DNA from 2 places in the Pectobacterium araliae genome. Region 1 is predicted to be linked to the other one. Evidence: predicted binding sites of a transcription regulator. Region 1 holds the regulator's gene; the other holds the start of a gene.
The links. Region 1 encodes PurR, which represses purine synthesis genes. Its sites were predicted from a motif close to CANGCAAACGTTTGCNTG; they were not measured.
Positions count from the first base shown of each region.

Region 2: a site for PurR is predicted at 6,863-6,880, ahead of purH (bifunctional phosphoribosylaminoimidazolecarboxamide formyltransferase/IMP cyclohydrolase). Genes of this name have one in related genera too.

Region 1 covers NZ_AP028908.1:2,571,156-2,579,946, forward strand. The annotation lists gene rnt (ribonuclease T) at 1-224, shown strand, start outside; gene AACH44_RS11580 (Grx4 family monothiol glutaredoxin) at 335-685, opposite strand; gene AACH44_RS11585 (C40 family peptidase) at 1,024-1,875, shown strand; gene AACH44_RS11590 (YnhF family membrane protein) at 1,955-2,044, opposite strand; gene purR (HTH-type transcriptional repressor PurR) at 2,422-3,447, shown strand; gene AACH44_RS11600 (group II intron maturase-specific domain-containing protein) at 3,569-4,336, opposite strand; gene AACH44_RS11605 (reverse transcriptase domain-containing protein) at 4,333-4,956, opposite strand; gene AACH44_RS11610 (riboflavin synthase subunit alpha) at 5,470-6,105, opposite strand; gene AACH44_RS11615 (MATE family efflux transporter) at 6,354-7,727, shown strand; tRNA gene AACH44_RS11620 (tRNA-Val) at 7,887-7,963, shown strand; gene AACH44_RS11625 (L-lactate permease) at 8,260-8,791, shown strand, end outside.
Region 2 covers NZ_AP028908.1:4,199,651-4,208,441, forward strand. The annotation lists gene AACH44_RS19075 (amino acid ABC transporter permease) at 1-216, shown strand, start outside; gene AACH44_RS19080 (amino acid ABC transporter ATP-binding protein) at 225-986, shown strand; rRNA gene rrf (5S ribosomal RNA) at 1,271-1,386, opposite strand; rRNA gene AACH44_RS19090 (23S ribosomal RNA) at 1,520-4,427, opposite strand; tRNA gene AACH44_RS19095 (tRNA-Glu) at 4,661-4,736, opposite strand; rRNA gene AACH44_RS19100 (16S ribosomal RNA) at 4,877-6,418, opposite strand; gene purH (bifunctional phosphoribosylaminoimidazolecarboxamide formyltransferase/IMP cyclohydrolase) at 7,023-8,612, shown strand; gene purD (phosphoribosylamine--glycine ligase) at 8,630-8,791, shown strand, end outside.

The sequences.
Region 1 (8,791 bases):
ATACCGCCGCCCTTAGCGGACTGGTTTTAGGCCAAACGGTTCTGGCTAAAGCCTGTATTACCGCGGGTATTGCGTTTGATTCCAGCCAGGCGCACTCCGCGCTGTATGACACAAACCAGACTGCGTTATTGTTCTGTGAGTTGGTTAACCGCTGGAAACGTCTCGGAGGGTGGCCGCTTGCGCTGGAAGAACGTTCTCTCGAAGACACTTCCACCGAAGACTAAGAAAACACGAAAGCTAGTCGTAAAAGAACGGGTGCCATAAGGCACCCGCTGGGAATATTCACGCTCACATCATAACAATATGTAGATTGTTATGATGTGTGGGGCAAACATCACTCTTGATCGGCCTGCTGCGCTTTGTATTTATCAGCCGTTTCTTTGATCAGCTGTTGCAGTTCGCCACGCTGAAACATTTCAACTACGATATCACAGCCGCCAACCAGTTCGCCATCCACCCACAGCTGTGGGAATGTCGGCCAGTTCGCGTATTTCGGCAGCTCAGCACGAATATCCGGGTTCTGTAAAATATCAACATAAGCAAAACGTTCGCCACATGAAGACAATGCCTGGACGGTCTGTGCAGAAAAACCGCAGCTTGGCAATTTTGGGGAACCTTTCATGTACAGCAGAATCGGGTTTTCAGCAATTTGGCGCTGAATTTTTTCAATTGTCGGTGTCGTCATCTTCTTGCTTCCTTAAATCTATAGGATGGCTAACGTCCAAACGCTAGCCATGAGTCGCCGTCAGAGTGTTACGACAGCGACATTGACTCAATGATATTGTACCGATGCCACTAGCTACAAAAAAACGCCATTTTTTGTAGGGTTATTTTCCTGCCGATTATTCATCATTGATGAAATCAGCGCCAGAAAACGCTGATAAATCAGACGAAAAAACAACTATTAACGTTTTTTCACTATTCTGTATGAATAAAGCGACCATGCCCACTTTTTTATGACGCCGTTTTCAGGAATACTGTGCGGATTGAGCGAGTTAAGGATTATGTTCGGTCACTTTTATTATGCGCTTATTTATTACTCTTTTTATATTATTTTTCAGTAACCTATCCCTGAACATCGTTCAGGCTGCGCCGCATACCCCGCATTCTACGCCGAAGAAAAGCGTCGTTGAAGAAACGAATAAGAAAAACCGTCAAACAAAGGGTACTGCTAAATCACCAGCACCAATCAAAAGTAAAAAGCCAGAACCGACCACCGTCAGCAATAAATTCAAACCCCGTACGGCTAACAAACCAGTAGAAAAGAAGCTATCCCGGACGCAAAGCAGCACGCCTGCACTAGTGAAAAAAAACCTTAAAAAGCTAAAGCCTGAAGAGGATAGGCAGACAATCGCACAGACCAGAGTCAAAACCGAGTTGAAGAAGACCGCGCTCAAAGGAAAAGTGGATAAAAATCCAGCGCCCACAGAAAAGGGGATGGCGCTGAGCACAGCGCATAAAAAACGCTATCAACACGCCAAAACGACAGCAATGAATAAACTGATGAGCCAGATCGGTAAGCCTTACCACTGGGGCGGATCATCGCCTTTTACCGGTTTCGACTGTAGCGGACTGGTCTATTACGCCTATAAAGACGTCGTTAAGATCCCAATCCCACGTACCGCGAACGAGATGTACCATCTGCGTGATGCCGCACCGATTAAAAAAAGTGAGCTGGAAAGTGGTGATCTGGTCTTTTTCCGCATCAATAATCGTGGTGCCGCCGATCACGTCGGGGTTTATCTGGGAGAAGGCAAATTTATCCAGTCACCGCGTACCGGTTCAGATATTCGCATCAGCAAGCTAAGTGAGGATTATTGGCAGGAGCATTATGTAGGGGCGCGTCGCGTGGTGACGCCACAGACCATTCGTTAAGCGATAGCACGCCGAACAGAAGCGTATTCAGACAGATTCTGTGCAATAACCCTGTCTGAATGCGCAGAAACACTGAAGGTTAGTTCAACACCGCAATGAAACTAAACGTGATGATCACAGCCAACGAGCCAACCGTTGTCAGCAAAGACATCTTCAAATCGGTATCCATAGGCCACTCCTTATTAGCAAACAAATTTCATCTGAAAAAAGACACTATCATTTACAGCCGAACCCACTGAGACAATAAAGCGACAAATAATAGGGTTATTACGATTCTTTCATAATTCTAACGAAAAATCTCCGACGCATGCATCACTAATAGTATAAATTAGCCCTTTCACTTTCATGATAAATCGGACACAATCCGCTGTTTATGAAAGCGCTGCGTGCCAGTCGAAAAACGTCAAGCCAGATCCCTTCGGTATAACATTCGGCATTCTCCTTCTGAAATCCTGTTTTTTAGCTTAGAAGAAGAACTTTAAACGTAGGCAAACGATTAACAATATACTTACGTCTGTAACAGGTAAGTTCAGGAGTCATTTTTAGATGGCAACGATTAAAGATGTGGCAAAACGTGCTGGCGTTTCCACCACAACCGTATCGCACGTGATCAATAAAACACGTTTCGTCGCCGAAGAGACTAAGGCAGCCGTCAGGGCAGCAATCAAGGAATTGCACTATTCGCCTAGCGCCGTCGCCCGTAGCCTTAAAGTTAATCACACTAAATCTATCGGCTTGCTGGCTACATCCAGCGAAGCGCCCTATTTCGCCGAGATCATTGAAGCGGTCGAAAACAGCTGTTATGCCAAAGGCTACACGCTGGTGCTGTGTAATTCTCATAACGATATCGGCAAACAGCGCGCTTATCTCTCGATGCTGGCGCAAAAACGCGTCGACGGCCTGCTGGTCATGTGTGCCGAGTACCCGCCAGAGTTATTGGGCATGTTGGAAGATTATCGCAGCATTCCTATGGTCGTCATGGACTGGGGACAAATGCACAGCGATTTTACCGATACCATCATCGATAACGCCTTTGAGGGCGGTTATATGGCAGGCCGCTACCTGATTGAACGCGGTCATCGGGATATTGGCGCTATCCCTGGAATACAAGAGCGCAACACGGGTAACGGACGCTACCTTGGCTTTTTAAAAGCCTTGAAGGAAGCCGACATTACCGTGCGCGATGAATGGGTCGTGCGGGGCGATTTTGAACCGGAATCCGGTTATAAAGCCATGCATCAGATTCTCGCGCAAAAGCAGCGACCTACCGCGGTATTCTGTGGTGGCGATATCATGGCGATGGGAGCCATTTGTGCGGCAGACGAATTGGGGTTACGTGTGCCACAAGATATTTCGGTGATCGGTTATGACAACGTCCGCCACGCGCGCTTCTTTACGCCCGCACTAACCACCATCCATCAGCCCAAAGAGCGTCTGGGCCAATCCGCGTTTTCTATGTTGCTGGATCGGATTACCAGCAAGCGTGAAGATGCACACGTCATTGAGGTGCATCCGACGTTGATTGAACGTCGCTCGGTTGCCGACGGTCCGTTTCGCGATTATCGCCGCTAATCTCGGCGACTCAACATAGACCGATGTTCTTATTCCCGCCTGCTAATCGAGTAGGAGGCGAGATTACTCCCGCCGTCCTCTCACACCACCGTACGTGCGGTTCCGCATACGGCGGTTCATGTTAACTCTGGAACTGCCGTTGCTGCTCCACTAGTGATATCAAGCCGAGTCGTCTGAACTGCGCCGTCTTTATCGCATCATTCATGTGACTCGACCCCGCGTTCCACCACGCTCCTCGCTGGTTACTCGCCGACCTCCACGCTCGCTTTTCACACAAGCCCGCTCGCATTAGCATTCGGGCTCGCGTATACGTTCGTTTCCATTGCCGCCACAGTAGACTGCGCAGTTTACGCCTGACCCAGCCGTCAATCTTCTCCAGAACTCCTTTTACTTCCGTGTATCTGAAGTAGCTCATCCAGCCTCGCAGTATCGGTGTGAGTTCATTGATTACGCCTTTCACTGATTTCGTCGCGTGCCCTGTCGTCAGGCTACGGATCTTCTCCTTCAGCCTCTCGACACTGCTCCCTGCGATCTTCAGTCGGGTCTGTTTGTGCCGTGTCACGCTGTATCCCAGGAACTTACGCTCCCACGGTCGCGCCACCGCACTCTTCTGCTCATTGACCTTTAGCTTCAGTATGTCTCTCAGGTACACCCTGATTGCCCTAAAGATATGCTCGCCTGCTTTGCGACTGCTCACGTAAATGTTGCAGTCATCCGCATAGCGACAGAAGCTGTGACCTCGACGCTCCAGTTCTTTATCCAGTTCATCCAGCAGAATGTTCGACAGTAGCGGCGACAACGGTCCGCCCTGCGGCATTCCCTTACCTCGCTTCTCTGTCTCGCACCCGTTCGTCATTTCCGCTTCAAGGTAGCGACGTATCAGTTTCAACAGCCGTTTATCCCTGACAGCCTCGCCAGACGTGACATCAAAATGTCATGATCCACCCGGTCAAAGAACTTTTCCAGATCCAGATCGACCACCCAGCGTTTCCCGCTTTGTATGTAGCGCTGTGCCTGTTGCACTGCCTGCCACGCATTGCGGTTACTTCTGAACCCGTAACTCGATTCGCAGAAGTGCGGCTCCACGACCGGACTGAGTTGTTGTGCTATCGCCTGCTGGATAAGCCTGTCCACTACCGTCGGGATACCCAGGGTTCTCACGCCGCCGTCCGGCTTTGGGATATCCACTCTGCGTATCGCCTGCGGCTGGTAGGCGCCCGTAATCAATGCCTGCCTGATACTCGCCCAGTTCTGTTTCAGCCACGGCTTCAACTCCGTCACTTTCAGGTTATCTACCCCTGCCGCGCCGTTGTTTTCCACCACGCGCTGATAGGCCAGCATCAGGTTCTCTCTCGTTATCACCGTTTCCATCGTCAACGGCATTTCCGCTTTCGTTTGCCCACCGACCGCCGTGGGGATTTCAGCACCCTCATGCAGCACTGACGGATACTGTCCGTCTCCTCTGCCGCTGGCCGCAGTGCTCTGCGCTTGTGCCTCATTAATTCCCATCGAGTATCGGTGTCCTAATCACGGTTAATCATGTTCAGCCCTTCATGCTGCCAGTTATGCAGCACTACTACGGCTTCGGCTGACTGCTGCACGTTCATCCCGTCGCCTCTCGACGCTCGGTAGCCCTGAAGCAAACGTGCAGCCCTCCCGGGGTAATTCGCGCGACCTTCCTGCTTATGCCTGTCAGCTTTACGTCACAGCGTTCTGTGCAAGTATTGGGCTTTGATGATATTTGCCACCTTACCCCGCTGTGCCGCCTAAACTGCTTCCTGTTCGTCAGGCCAGCATTTTGCCTTCAGCTTCCTTCAGATCCCACCTCGCGGTGGGCACCCTTGCCGTTCGGCTAACACTTCCCCTTGCCGGGTGTGTAGAGGACTTTCACCGCCAAGTCGCCCCTTGACCACTACAGTCAACGGACAGCGCCCGTCAAGGCGCTACGCGCCATGCCCGGCGCACAAATAAAAAACCGGACAATGTTGCTCGTCCGGTTTACCAAAAAGAGGGAATGCAGAACTACTCTTCTTTACCGAGGTCGTTCGCCTGCTTACTGGCTAACACACGCTCGACGGTATCCACCACGGCCTGCGTTTGTGGATCAATTTCAATATTGATGCGATGCCCTAAACGCTTTTGCCCCAGCGTTGTGCGATTCAACGTTTCTGGAATTAAATGCACGCAGAAACGCCCGCGGATCACCTCACCCACCGTCAGGCTGATGCCATCAATCCCGACAAAACCTTTATGCAGCACGTATTTCATCAGCGCTTCATCTGCCAGACGGAACCAAATCTGGTGATTGTTCTCTGATACCTGAATCTTGACCACTTCCGCCGTGCACATAATGTGACCCGACATCACATGCCCACCGATCTCATCACCGAATTTTGCCGCTCGCTCAATATTCACGACATCGCCTTCATGAATATCACCCAAATTCGTTAGCCGCAGCGTTTCTTTCATGAGATCAAAACTGACGCGATCGCCATCAATAGCTGTCACCGTTAGGCAGCAGCCGTTGTGCGCCACCGATGCACCGAGCGTAAGCCCTGTCAGTAGGTCGGGGGGGAGTTGAATAACGTGAGTACGAAAATTGGATTTTTCTTCAATTGACACCACAGATGCGGTGCCCTGAACAATACCGGTAAACATGCGGTTTGCCTCTTAAAAACAAAGAAATGACGCTGTGCAGTGTGCACGATATTCCACGGAAAACCAAACCGGAATGCCAGACATCAAACGCTATCGAAACCGCAGCGTAACAAAAAGAATATATTCTCTTTCATGCTGGTTTACTTTTATTAAGTCGTTACAATAATGCTCTCATTTTATTCTTGACGTTTTTCATATCCAGATTTTTCATCCCGCTAGCAAAATTAAGTCATTCAAGGAAGGTATCCGTGCAACAGTATCTGACAGAAGCGCGTAAGTTATCGGCGCTTGCTGTTCCTGTCATTATTGCGCAAGTGTCCCAAACATCAATGGGTGTGGTTGACACCATCATGGCCGGTGCTTATAGCGCCACCGATATGGCCGCCGTCGCAGTAGGGACGTCTATCTGGCTGCCCGCCATTCTTTTCGGTCACGGCCTGCTGTTGGCGTTAACGCCCGTTGTCGCACAGCTCAACGGTTCCGGCCGCCGCGATCGCATCTCTTATCAGGTGCGACAATCTTTTTTCCTGGCCGCTATTATTTCTCTGCTGACAATGCTGGTGCTGTATCAGGGTGAATATGCCATCAATCTGATGAGCGACGATTCGCCAGAGCTGGCTGCAAAAGCCATCGGTTATCTGCATGCATTACTGTGGGGTGTTCCCGGCTATCTGTTCTACCAGGTATTACGCTGCCAGTGTGAGGGGCTGTCCAAAACCTATCCCGGGATGATGATTGGGTTCATTGGGCTGTTAATCAATATCCCGATTAACTATATCTTTATCCACGGTAAATTTGGCATGCCGGAACTGGGCGGCGTAGGCTGTGGTGTGGCTACCGCCTCGGTTTACTGGATCATGATGCTGCTGATGATGCTTTATACCCGACGCGCTTCCTGGCTACGCGATATCCGCCTTCATCGCCCGGCATTCCGGCCGGATTTTACCGTGCTCAAACGACTGTTTGGCCTCGGTTTACCCATCGCGCTAGCACTGTTTTTTGAAGTTACGCTGTTTGCGGTGGTGGCGCTGTTGGTATTACCGCTCGGTGTCGTTGATGTGGCTGGTCATCAGATTGCCCTGAATTTCAGCTCACTGATGTTCGTTCTTCCACTTTCGGTTGGCGTCGCCACGACCATTCGCGTCGGACATCGTTTAGGGGAAGGGTCGGTTGAAAACGCCCGCATTGCCGCGCACACCGGTATCATGGCTGGCGTCGCGTTAGCCTGCTGCACAGCAATCTTCACCACGCTACTGCGTGAACCTATCGCCCTGCTCTACAATCAGGACCCTCTGGTGGTCGCAATGGCTTCTCAGCTCATGCTTTTAGCCGCCGTTTATCAAATCTCCGATGCGGTTCAGGCGATCGGCAGTGGTGTACTGCGCGGTTATAAAGATACTCGCTCGATTTTTTATATTACGTTTACAGCATATTGGGTATTGGGATTACCGAGCGGCTATCTGCTGGCGTTGACAGATGTCATCGTCACGCGCATGGGCCCAGCAGGATTTTGGTGTGGTTTCATCATTGGCCTGACAGCAGCAGCAGTGATGATGGTGACGCGGATTCGCTTTCTTCAGCGTCAGCCGGCCGCGCGAATTTTAGCGCGAGCCGCCCGCTAGATACCGTTTTATCCCGTTTACGTCGAAAAAAACAGCGGGATGGATACAAGCTCAGCAATCGCATCGGCAAGCGCACAAAATTGCATTTTTTTCTTGCCAGATTTCCCCTTGCTCGCTACTATTCGTCCCGCTATCAGACAGGCAGTTCGGTATCTCAATGCGTTCATAGCTCAGTTGGTTAGAGCACCACCTTGACATGGTGGGGGTCGTTGGTTCGAGTCCAATTGAACGCACCATTCCTTGTTTTTCCTTCCTCTATTTCTTTTGCATTGCTGTTTTCTCTTTCGTTCATTGATACAAAAAACGCCGCTATTTCTCGATGATTTATTCGCCCATACCGTCTATTGCCCCCAATTAAGTAATTAAATTAACCATTAAGTAACTAACATCACACTTATTGTGTGTTTTTTTGTTTCATCTGACCCGATTCAGCTAAAATTATTTAATAACCATGCGTTATATAAGTGTATATAGCAGCACGTTGGTATTCCTTGTTTTTTACTTCTTAAAATCAGGATGTCAGGACACCGCTATGCACGATTATTTATATTTTTTGCTGGGTAGCTTCCCACTGTTGGTCATGATTGTTCTTATTCTCAAAATAAAAATGCCTATCCACTATGCAGTGCTGATTACGCTGACGCTAACCGTCATGATCGCCGCCCTATTCTGGCACACGCCACTAAAAACACTGGGATTAGCGGCGAGCTATGGCGCGCTGAAAGGTCTATGGCCAATAATTATCGTTATTCTGGGTGCCATATACAGTTATAACCTGATGCAAAAGACACGCAGCATGGATGTACTGCGGGACGTACTTGCTAGTATCAGCGATGATAAACGCATTCAGGTATTGCTGATTTCATGGTGTTTTGGTGGTTTTCTCGAAGCGGCGGCGGGTTATGGCACCGCCGTTGCGATCCCCATTGGCATCCTGATTGCACAGGGTTTCAACCCAATGAAAGCGGCGATTGCATCACTGGTCGCCAATACCGTTCCCACCGCCTTTGGTGCTGTCGGCATTCCGGTTTCTATTTTAGCGGAGCAGGTTCACCTTCCTGTCA
Region 2 (8,791 bases), 1.6 Mb from region 1:
ATTTCTCTTTTTAAAGACACGAGTCTGGTCATCATCATCGGCCTTTTCGATCTCTTCAGCAGTATTCAGCAGGCAACCGTCGACCCTACCTGGCTGGGTATGTCGACAGAAGGCTATGTTTTTGCCGCTATGGTCTATTGGGTTTTCTGTTTCAGCATGTCGCGTTATAGCCAACATCTTGAAAATCGTTTTAACACCGGACACAAGTCACACTGAGGCCATCCATGAATCAGACTGCATTCACTCAATCAACCGATCACATGATTACCTTAGAAAATGTGAGTAAGTGGTACGGGCAATTTCATGTGCTTAAAGACATCAATCTGCAGGTCAGGCAAGGGGAACGGATTGTGCTGTGCGGCCCTTCCGGGTCGGGGAAATCGACCACCATACGCTGCATTAATCATCTTGAAGAACATCAGGCAGGGCGGATTGTCGTTGATGGTATCGAAGTGAATAATGATTTACGCAACATCGAAAAAATTCGTACTGAAGTTGGCATGGTTTTCCAACACTTCAATCTTTTCCCACACTTAACCGTATTGCAGAACTGCACGCTGGCACCATGCTGGGTGCGCCATACACCGAAAAAAGAAGCGGAAGAGTTGGCAATGCACTATCTGGAACGGGTGCGTATTGCCGCACATGCGCATAAATTTCCGGGGCAGTTGTCTGGAGGCCAACAACAACGCGTGGCCATCGCGCGTTCGCTGTGCATGAAGCCCAAGATTATGCTGTTCGACGAACCGACGTCCGCCCTGGACCCTGAGATGGTGAAAGAAGTGTTAGATACTATGCTGGGGCTGGCTCAGGATGGGATGACGATGCTGTGCGTAACGCATGAGATGGGGTTCGCGAGAACTGTCGCTGACCGGGTGATCTTTATGGATCAGGGGGAGATTGTAGAACAAGCGCCACCGGATATTTTCTTCTCCAGCCCTCGTTCAGAACGCACGCAGGCATTTCTTTCACAAATACTGCACTAATCCAAAGTAGCCTGCCTGCATGCTTAGGCGGGTTTTCCCCAACATCACCATGATGAGGGATCTCGCAGCTCGCGTTATCACATAACTAACGCGAACTGAATAAAGCAGGAAGGTTTCTGCATCCTAAAAAACATCCTCATCTTCCATAACTGTCAGGTTATCTGCCGGATACGCCGCAATAAATGCACAGCGAGCAAATATATTGGGTACGAATCGCCCATCTCTCAACGCAACGCATAGCAAAAAGCCCCTGTCTTTCGACAGGGGCTTTCCACGTGTTTGATGCCTGGCAGTTCCCTACTCTCACATGGGGAGACCCCACACTACCATCGGCGCTACGGCGTTTCACTGCTGAGTTCGGCATGGGGTCAGGTGGGACCACCGCGCTATCGCCGCCAGGCAAATTCTGTTTCATTCCAACCGTTATGCTTCGCTCTCGCTCTCGCACAACCATCAGAACCAATCCTAAAACAAGCTAAATATCAAAACATGTCTCTATGAGTCATCATCACTCAAAACACCTTCGGTGTTGTAAGGTTAAGCCTCTCGGGTCATTAGTACTGGTTAGCTCAACGTATCGCTACGCTTACACACCCAGCCTATCTACGTCGTCGTCTTCAACGGCCCTTCAGGGGCATCAAGTGCCCAGGGAAGACTCATCTCGAGGCAAGTTTCCCGCTTAGATGCTTTCAGCGGTTATCTCTTCCGCACTTAGCTACCGGGCAATGCAATTGGCATCACAACCCGTACACCAGTGGTGCGTTCACTCCGGTCCTCTCGTACTAGGAGCAACCCCTCTCAATCTTCCAACGCCCACGGCAGATAGGGACCGAACTGTCTCACGACGTTCTAAACCCAGCTCGCGTACCACTTTAAATGGCGAACAGCCATACCCTTGGGACCTACTTCAGCCCCAGGATGTGATGAGCCGACATCGAGGTGCCAAACACCGCCGTCGATATGAACTCTTGGGCGGTATCAGCCTGTTATCCCCGGAGTACCTTTTATCCGTTGAGCGATGGCCCTTCCATTCAGAACCACCGGATCACTAAGACCTGCTTTCGCACCTGCTCGAGCTGTCACTCTCGCAGTCAAGCTAGCTTATGCCTTTGCACTAACCTCCTGATGTCCGACCAGGATTAGCTAACCTTCGTGCTCCTCCGTTACGCTTTGGGAGGAGACCGCCCCAGTCAAACTACCCACCAGACACTGTCCGCAACCCCGATTAGGGGCCCACGTTAGAACATCAAACATTAAAGGGTGGTATTTCAAGGTCGGCTCCATGCAGACTGGCGTCCACACTTCAAAGCCTCCCACCTATCCTACACATCAAGGCTCAAGGTTCAGTGTCAAGCTATAGTAAAGGTTCACGGGGTCTTTCCGTCTTGCCGCGGGTACACTGCATCTTCACAGCGAGTTCAATTTCACTGAGTCTCGGGTGGAGACAGCCTGGCCATCATTACGCCATTCGTGCAGGTCGGAACTTACCCGACAAGGAATTTCGCTACCTTAGGACCGTTATAGTTACGGCCGCCGTTTACCGGGGCTTCGATCAAGAGCTTCGCCTTGCGGCTGACCCCATCAATTAACCTTCCGGCACCGGGCAGGCGTCACACCGTATACGTCCACTTTCGTGTTTGCACAGTGCTGTGTTTTTATTAAACAGTTGCAGCCAGCTGGTATCTGCGACTGGCTTCAGCTCCATCCGCAAGGGACTTCACCTACGCGCCAGCGTGCCTTCTCCCGAAGTTACGGCACCATTTTGCCTAGTTCCTTCACCCGAGTTCTCTCAAGCGCCTGAGTATTCTCTACCTGACCACCTGTGTCGGTTTGGGGTACGATTTGATGTTACCTGGAGCTTAGAGGCTTTTCCTGGAAGCGTAGCATTGGTTACTTCATCACCGTAGTGACTCGTCATCACGCCTCAGTGTTAACGATGACCCGGATTTACCTAAGTCACCCACCTTCACGCTTAAACCGGGACAACCGTCGCCCGGATAACCTAGCTTTCTCCGTCCCCCCTTCGCAGTAACACCCAGTACAGGAATATTAACCTGTTTCCCATCGACTACGCTTTTCAGCCTCGCCTTAGGGGTCGACTCACCCTGCCCCGATTAACGTTGGACAGGAACCCTTGGTCTTCCGGCGTGCGGGTTTTTCACCCGCATTATCGTTACTTATGTCAGCATTCGCACTTCTGATACCTCCAGCAGCCCTCACAGGCCACCTTCGACGGCTTACAGAACGCTCCCCTACCCAACAACGCCTAAGCGTCGCTGCCGCAGCTTCGGTGCATGGTTTAGCCCCGTTACATCTTCCGCGCAGGCCGACTCGACCAGTGAGCTATTACGCTTTCTTTAAATGATGGCTGCTTCTAAGCCAACATCCTGGCTGTCTATGCCTTCCCACATCGTTTCCCACTTAACCATGACTTTGGGACCTTAGCTGGCGGTCTGGGTTGTTTCCCTCTTCACGACGAACGTTAGCACCCGCCGTGTGTCTCCCGTGATAACATTCTTCGGTATTCGTAGTTTGCATCGGGTTGGTAAGTCGGGATGACCCCCTAGCCGAAACAGTGCTCTACCCCCGAAGATGAGTTCACGAGGCGCTACCTAAATAGCTTTCGGGGAGAACCAGCTATCTCCCGGTTTGATTGGCCTTTCACCCCCAGCCACAAGTCATCCGCTAATTTTTCAACATTAGTCGGTTCGGTCCTCCAGTTAGTGTTACCCAACCTTCAACCTGCCCATGGCTAGATCACCGGGTTTCGGGTCTATACCCTGCAACTTAACGCCCAGTTAAGACTCGGTTTCCCTGCGGCTCCCCTATTCGGTTAACCTTGCTACAGAATATAAGTCGCTGACCCATTATACAAAAGGTACGCAGTCACCTAACGAGTAGGCTCCCACTGCTTGTACGTACACGGTTTCAGGTTCTATTTCACTCCCCTCGCCGGGGTTCTTTTCGCCTTTCCCTCACGGTACTGGTTCACTATCGGTCAGTCAGGAGTATTTAGCCTTGGAGGATGGTCCCCCCATATTCAGACAGGATGTCACGTGTCCCGCCCTACTCATCGAACTCACAACTTGTGCATTTTTGTGTACGGGACTATCACCCTTTACTGTGCGACTTTCCAGACGCTTCCACTAACACACAAACTGATTCTGGTTCTGGGCTCCTCCCCGTTCGCTCGCCGCTACTGGGGGAATCTCGGTTGATTTCTTTTCCTCGGGGTACTGAGATGTTTCAGTTCCCCCGGTTCGCCTCATTAACCTATGTATTCAGTTAATGATAGTGTGTCGAAACACACTGGGTTTCCCCATTCGGGTATCGTCGGGTATTACGCTTCATATCAGCTTACCGACGCTTATCGCAGATTAGCACGCCCTTCATCGCCTCTGACTGCCTAGGCATCCACCGTGTACGCTTAGTCGCTTAACCTCACAACCCGAAGGTGTCTTTGAGTAATCAAAGTCACGTATCGCGCTGCGATTATTTGAGAGACTCATTGACAGACTGATTCACCATTGACACCCGCAGGTATCAATGTTCATTCAGCTGTCATGTTTCAATTTTCAGCTTGTTCCAGATTGTTAAAGAGCAATATCGTAAACATGACTCCGAAGAATCATCTTTAAGATATTCATGATAATGTCTTTCACTCATTATCGGATTGGCGTCCCCAAGGGGATTCGAACCCCTGTTACAGCCGTGAAAGGGCAGTGTCCTAGGCCTCTAGACGATGGGGACACGAAAAATCCGTACCGGATCATAAACCCGGCACTCTCGCGTCAGCATGAGTTTACACTCATCGCATCAACAGGTGCGCTTGCTCAGTATTTTCATCAGACAATCTGTGTGAGCACTTCACTCAACGCACATCTTTTTGGTAAGGAGGTGATCCAACCGCAGGTTCCCCTACGGTTACCTTGTTACGACTTCACCCCAGTCATGAATCACAAAGTGGTAAGCGCCCTCCCGAAGGTTAAGCTACCTACTTCTTTTGCAACCCACTCCCATGGTGTGACGGGCGGTGTGTACAAGGCCCGGGAACGTATTCACCGTAGCATTCTGATCTACGATTACTAGCGATTCCGACTTCATGGAGTCGAGTTGCAGACTCCAATCCGGACTACGACGTACTTTATGAGGTCCGCTTGCTCTCGCGAGGTCGCTTCTCTTTGTATACGCCATTGTAGCACGTGTGTAGCCCTACTCGTAAGGGCCATGATGACTTGACGTCATCCCCACCTTCCTCCGGTTTATCACCGGCAGTCTCCTTTGAGTTCCCGACCGAATCGCTGGCAACAAAGGATAAGGGTTGCGCTCGTTGCGGGACTTAACCCAACATTTCACAACACGAGCTGACGACAGCCATGCAGCACCTGTCTCACAGTTCCCTAAGGCACCAAAGCATCTCTGCTAAGTTCTGTGGATGTCAAGAGTAGGTAAGGTTCTTCGCGTTGCATCGAATTAAACCACATGCTCCACCGCTTGTGCGGGCCCCCGTCAATTCATTTGAGTTTTAACCTTGCGGCCGTACTCCCCAGGCGGTCGATTTAACGCGTTAGCTCCGGAAGCCACGCCTCAAGGGCACAACCTCCAAATCGACATCGTTTACAGCGTGGACTACCAGGGTATCTAATCCTGTTTGCTCCCCACGCTTTCGCACCTGAGCGTCAGTCTTTGTCCAGGGGGCCGCCTTCGCCACCGGTATTCCTCCAGATCTCTACGCATTTCACCGCTACACCTGGAATTCTACCCCCCTCTACAAGACTCTAGCCTGTCAGTTTTGAATGCAGTTCCCAGGTTAAGCCCGGGGATTTCACATCCAACTTAACAGACCGCCTGCGTGCGCTTTACGCCCAGTCATTCCGATTAACGCTTGCACCCTCCGTATTACCGCGGCTGCTGGCACGGAGTTAGCCGGTGCTTCTTCTGCGGGTAACGTCAATCGGTAAGGTTATTAACCTTACCGCCTTCCTCCTCGCTGAAAGTGCTTTACAACCCGAAGGCCTTCTTCACACACGCGGCATGGCTGCATCAGGCTTGCGCCCATTGTGCAATATTCCCCACTGCTGCCTCCCGTAGGAGTCTGGACCGTGTCTCAGTTCCAGTGTGGCTGGTCATCCTCTCAGACCAGCTAGGGATCGTCGCCTAGGTGAGCCATTACCTCACCTACCAGCTAATCCCATCTGGGCACATCCGATGGCAAGAGGCCCGAAGGTCCCCCTCTTTGGTCCGAAGACGTTATGCGGTATTAGCTACCGTTTCCAGTAGTTATCCCCCTCCATCAGGCAGTTTCCCAGACATTACTCACCCGTCCGCCGCTCGTCACCCAGAGAGCAAGCTCCCCTGTGCTACCGCTCGACTTGCATGTGTTAGGCCTGCCGCCAGCGTTCAATCTGAGCCATGATCAAACTCTTCAATTTAAGATTTGTTTGATTTGCTGAACTCGTCAGCGATGCTCAAAGAATTAAAACTGTTTATTCGTAATGAATTTCACTGTTGTTCACTCTTCAAGACTTTTTATATCGTTAAGATACGGTCTTGTGAGTGCCCACACAGATTGTCTGATTATATTGTTAAAGAGCAGTGCGTTGCAGCCTTAACCGCTTCGCGAGGTGGCGTATATTACGCTTTTCACCTTCAGAGTCAACGTTTATTTTAAAGCGCTTTCTCTTTCTTTATCGACCCGGTTGTGAGTCACAGCGCCGTGTCGATGGAGGCGCATTATAGGGACTTCTCAACCTGCCGCAATAGGTATTTTAAGGAAAAATGACCGTTTGCTGCATTCCACAGCAAAAGCCCACCTTATACCTACTTTTACACAAACTTATCCACAGAAAGCATTCAACTCAAAAATTGACGAGCATCACGCAAACGTTTTCGCTACAATTCACCGCGTTCAAAATCGTCGCGTTTTGGCGAACGCTAACTGAATATTTCTCTTTATTCCGCAATCATTGCTCTAACAAAGACGATATTCACATACCGTTCTTTACTGACTACCCAAATCCAGGGGATAACATCATCATGCAACAACGTCGTCCAATTCGCCGCGCTCTGCTCAGCGTTTCTGACAAAGCAGGTATTGTCGAATTTGCTCAAGCTCTGTCCCAACGTGGCGTCGAGCTCCTTTCTACTGGTGGAACCGCCCGTTTGCTGGCTGATGCTGGCTTAGCGGTGACAGAAGTCTCCGACTACACGGGTTTCCCGGAAATGATGGATGGGCGAGTAAAGACTCTGCACCCGAAAGTGCATGGTGGCATTCTGGGACGACGCGATCGGGATGATGCGATCATGGCGCAGCACGACATCAAACCGATTGATATCGTCGTAGTGAATCTGTATCCGTTTGCTCAGACCGTCGCTCGTGAGAACTGCACATTAGAAGATGCGGTTGAGAATATCGATATCGGCGGCCCGACGATGGTCCGCTCCGCCGCCAAGAACCATAAAGATGTGGCTATCGTAGTCAAGAGCAGCGACTACAGTGCCATCATTAATGAAATCGACGCCAACGAAGGTTCACTGACCTACGAAACCCGTTTCGATTTAGCCATTAAAGCATTCGAACATACTGCCGCTTACGACAGTATGATTGCCAACTACTTTGGTGCACTGGTTCCGCCTTACCACGGTGATACCGATAAACCATCGGGTCACTTCCCGCGCACGTTGAACCTGAACTACATCAAAAAGCAGGACATGCGCTACGGCGAGAACAGCCATCAGCAAGCTGCCTTCTATATAGAAGAGAATATTCACGAGGCCTCGGTCGCGACTTCTATACAGCGACAAGGCAAGGCGCTGTCTTATAACAACATCGCCGATACTGATGCAGCGCTGGAGTGTGTGAAGGAATTTGCCGAACCAGCCTGCGTTATTGTTAAACACGCGAATCCGTGTGGCGTGGCGATTGGTGGCTCCATTCTTGATGCCTACGAACGCGCCTATAAAACCGATCCAACATCTGCATTCGGCGGCATTATCGCTTTCAACCGCGAGCTGGATGAAGAAACGGCACAGGCCATCATCAGCCGTCAGTTTGTCGAAGTCATTATTGCGCCATCTGCCAGTGAAGCAGCTTTGAAGGTTACTGCGGCCAAACAAAACGTCCGTGTCCTGACCAGCGGTAGCTGGCAGCAACGCGTTCCGGCTCTGGATTTCAAACGCGTCAACGGTGGTTTGCTGGTACAGGACCGCGATCTGGGCATGGTTGATGTATCTCAACTGCGTGTCGTAACCGAGCGCCAGCCGAGCGAACAGGAATTACGTGATGCCCTTTTCTGCTGGAAAGTCGCTAAGTTCGTTAAATCCAATGCGATTGTGTACGCACGCGACAATATGACCATCGGGATAGGTGCTGGCCAGATGAGCCGCGTTTACTCAGCGAAAATCGCCGGGATCAAAGCGAGCGATGAGGGGCTGGAAGTAAAAGGTTCCGCCATGGCATCTGATGCGTTCTTCCCATTCCGTGATGGTATTGATGCCGCTGCTACCGTTGGCATTACCTGCGTGATCCAACCGGGCGGGTCTATTCGTGATGATGAAGTCATTGCCGCCGCCAACGAACACGGCATTGCGATGATCTTTACCGACATGCGCCATTTCCGCCATTAATTCTGGAGCTGACCGAAATGAACATTTTAGTAATTGGTAATGGCGGACGCGAACACGCGCTGGCCTGGAAAGCGGCACAGTCACCGCTGGCGAAACATGTTTATGTTGCTCCGGGAAACGCGGGCACCGCACTTGAACCTGCGCTGACCAACGTCGATATCGCCGCAACGGATATTCCA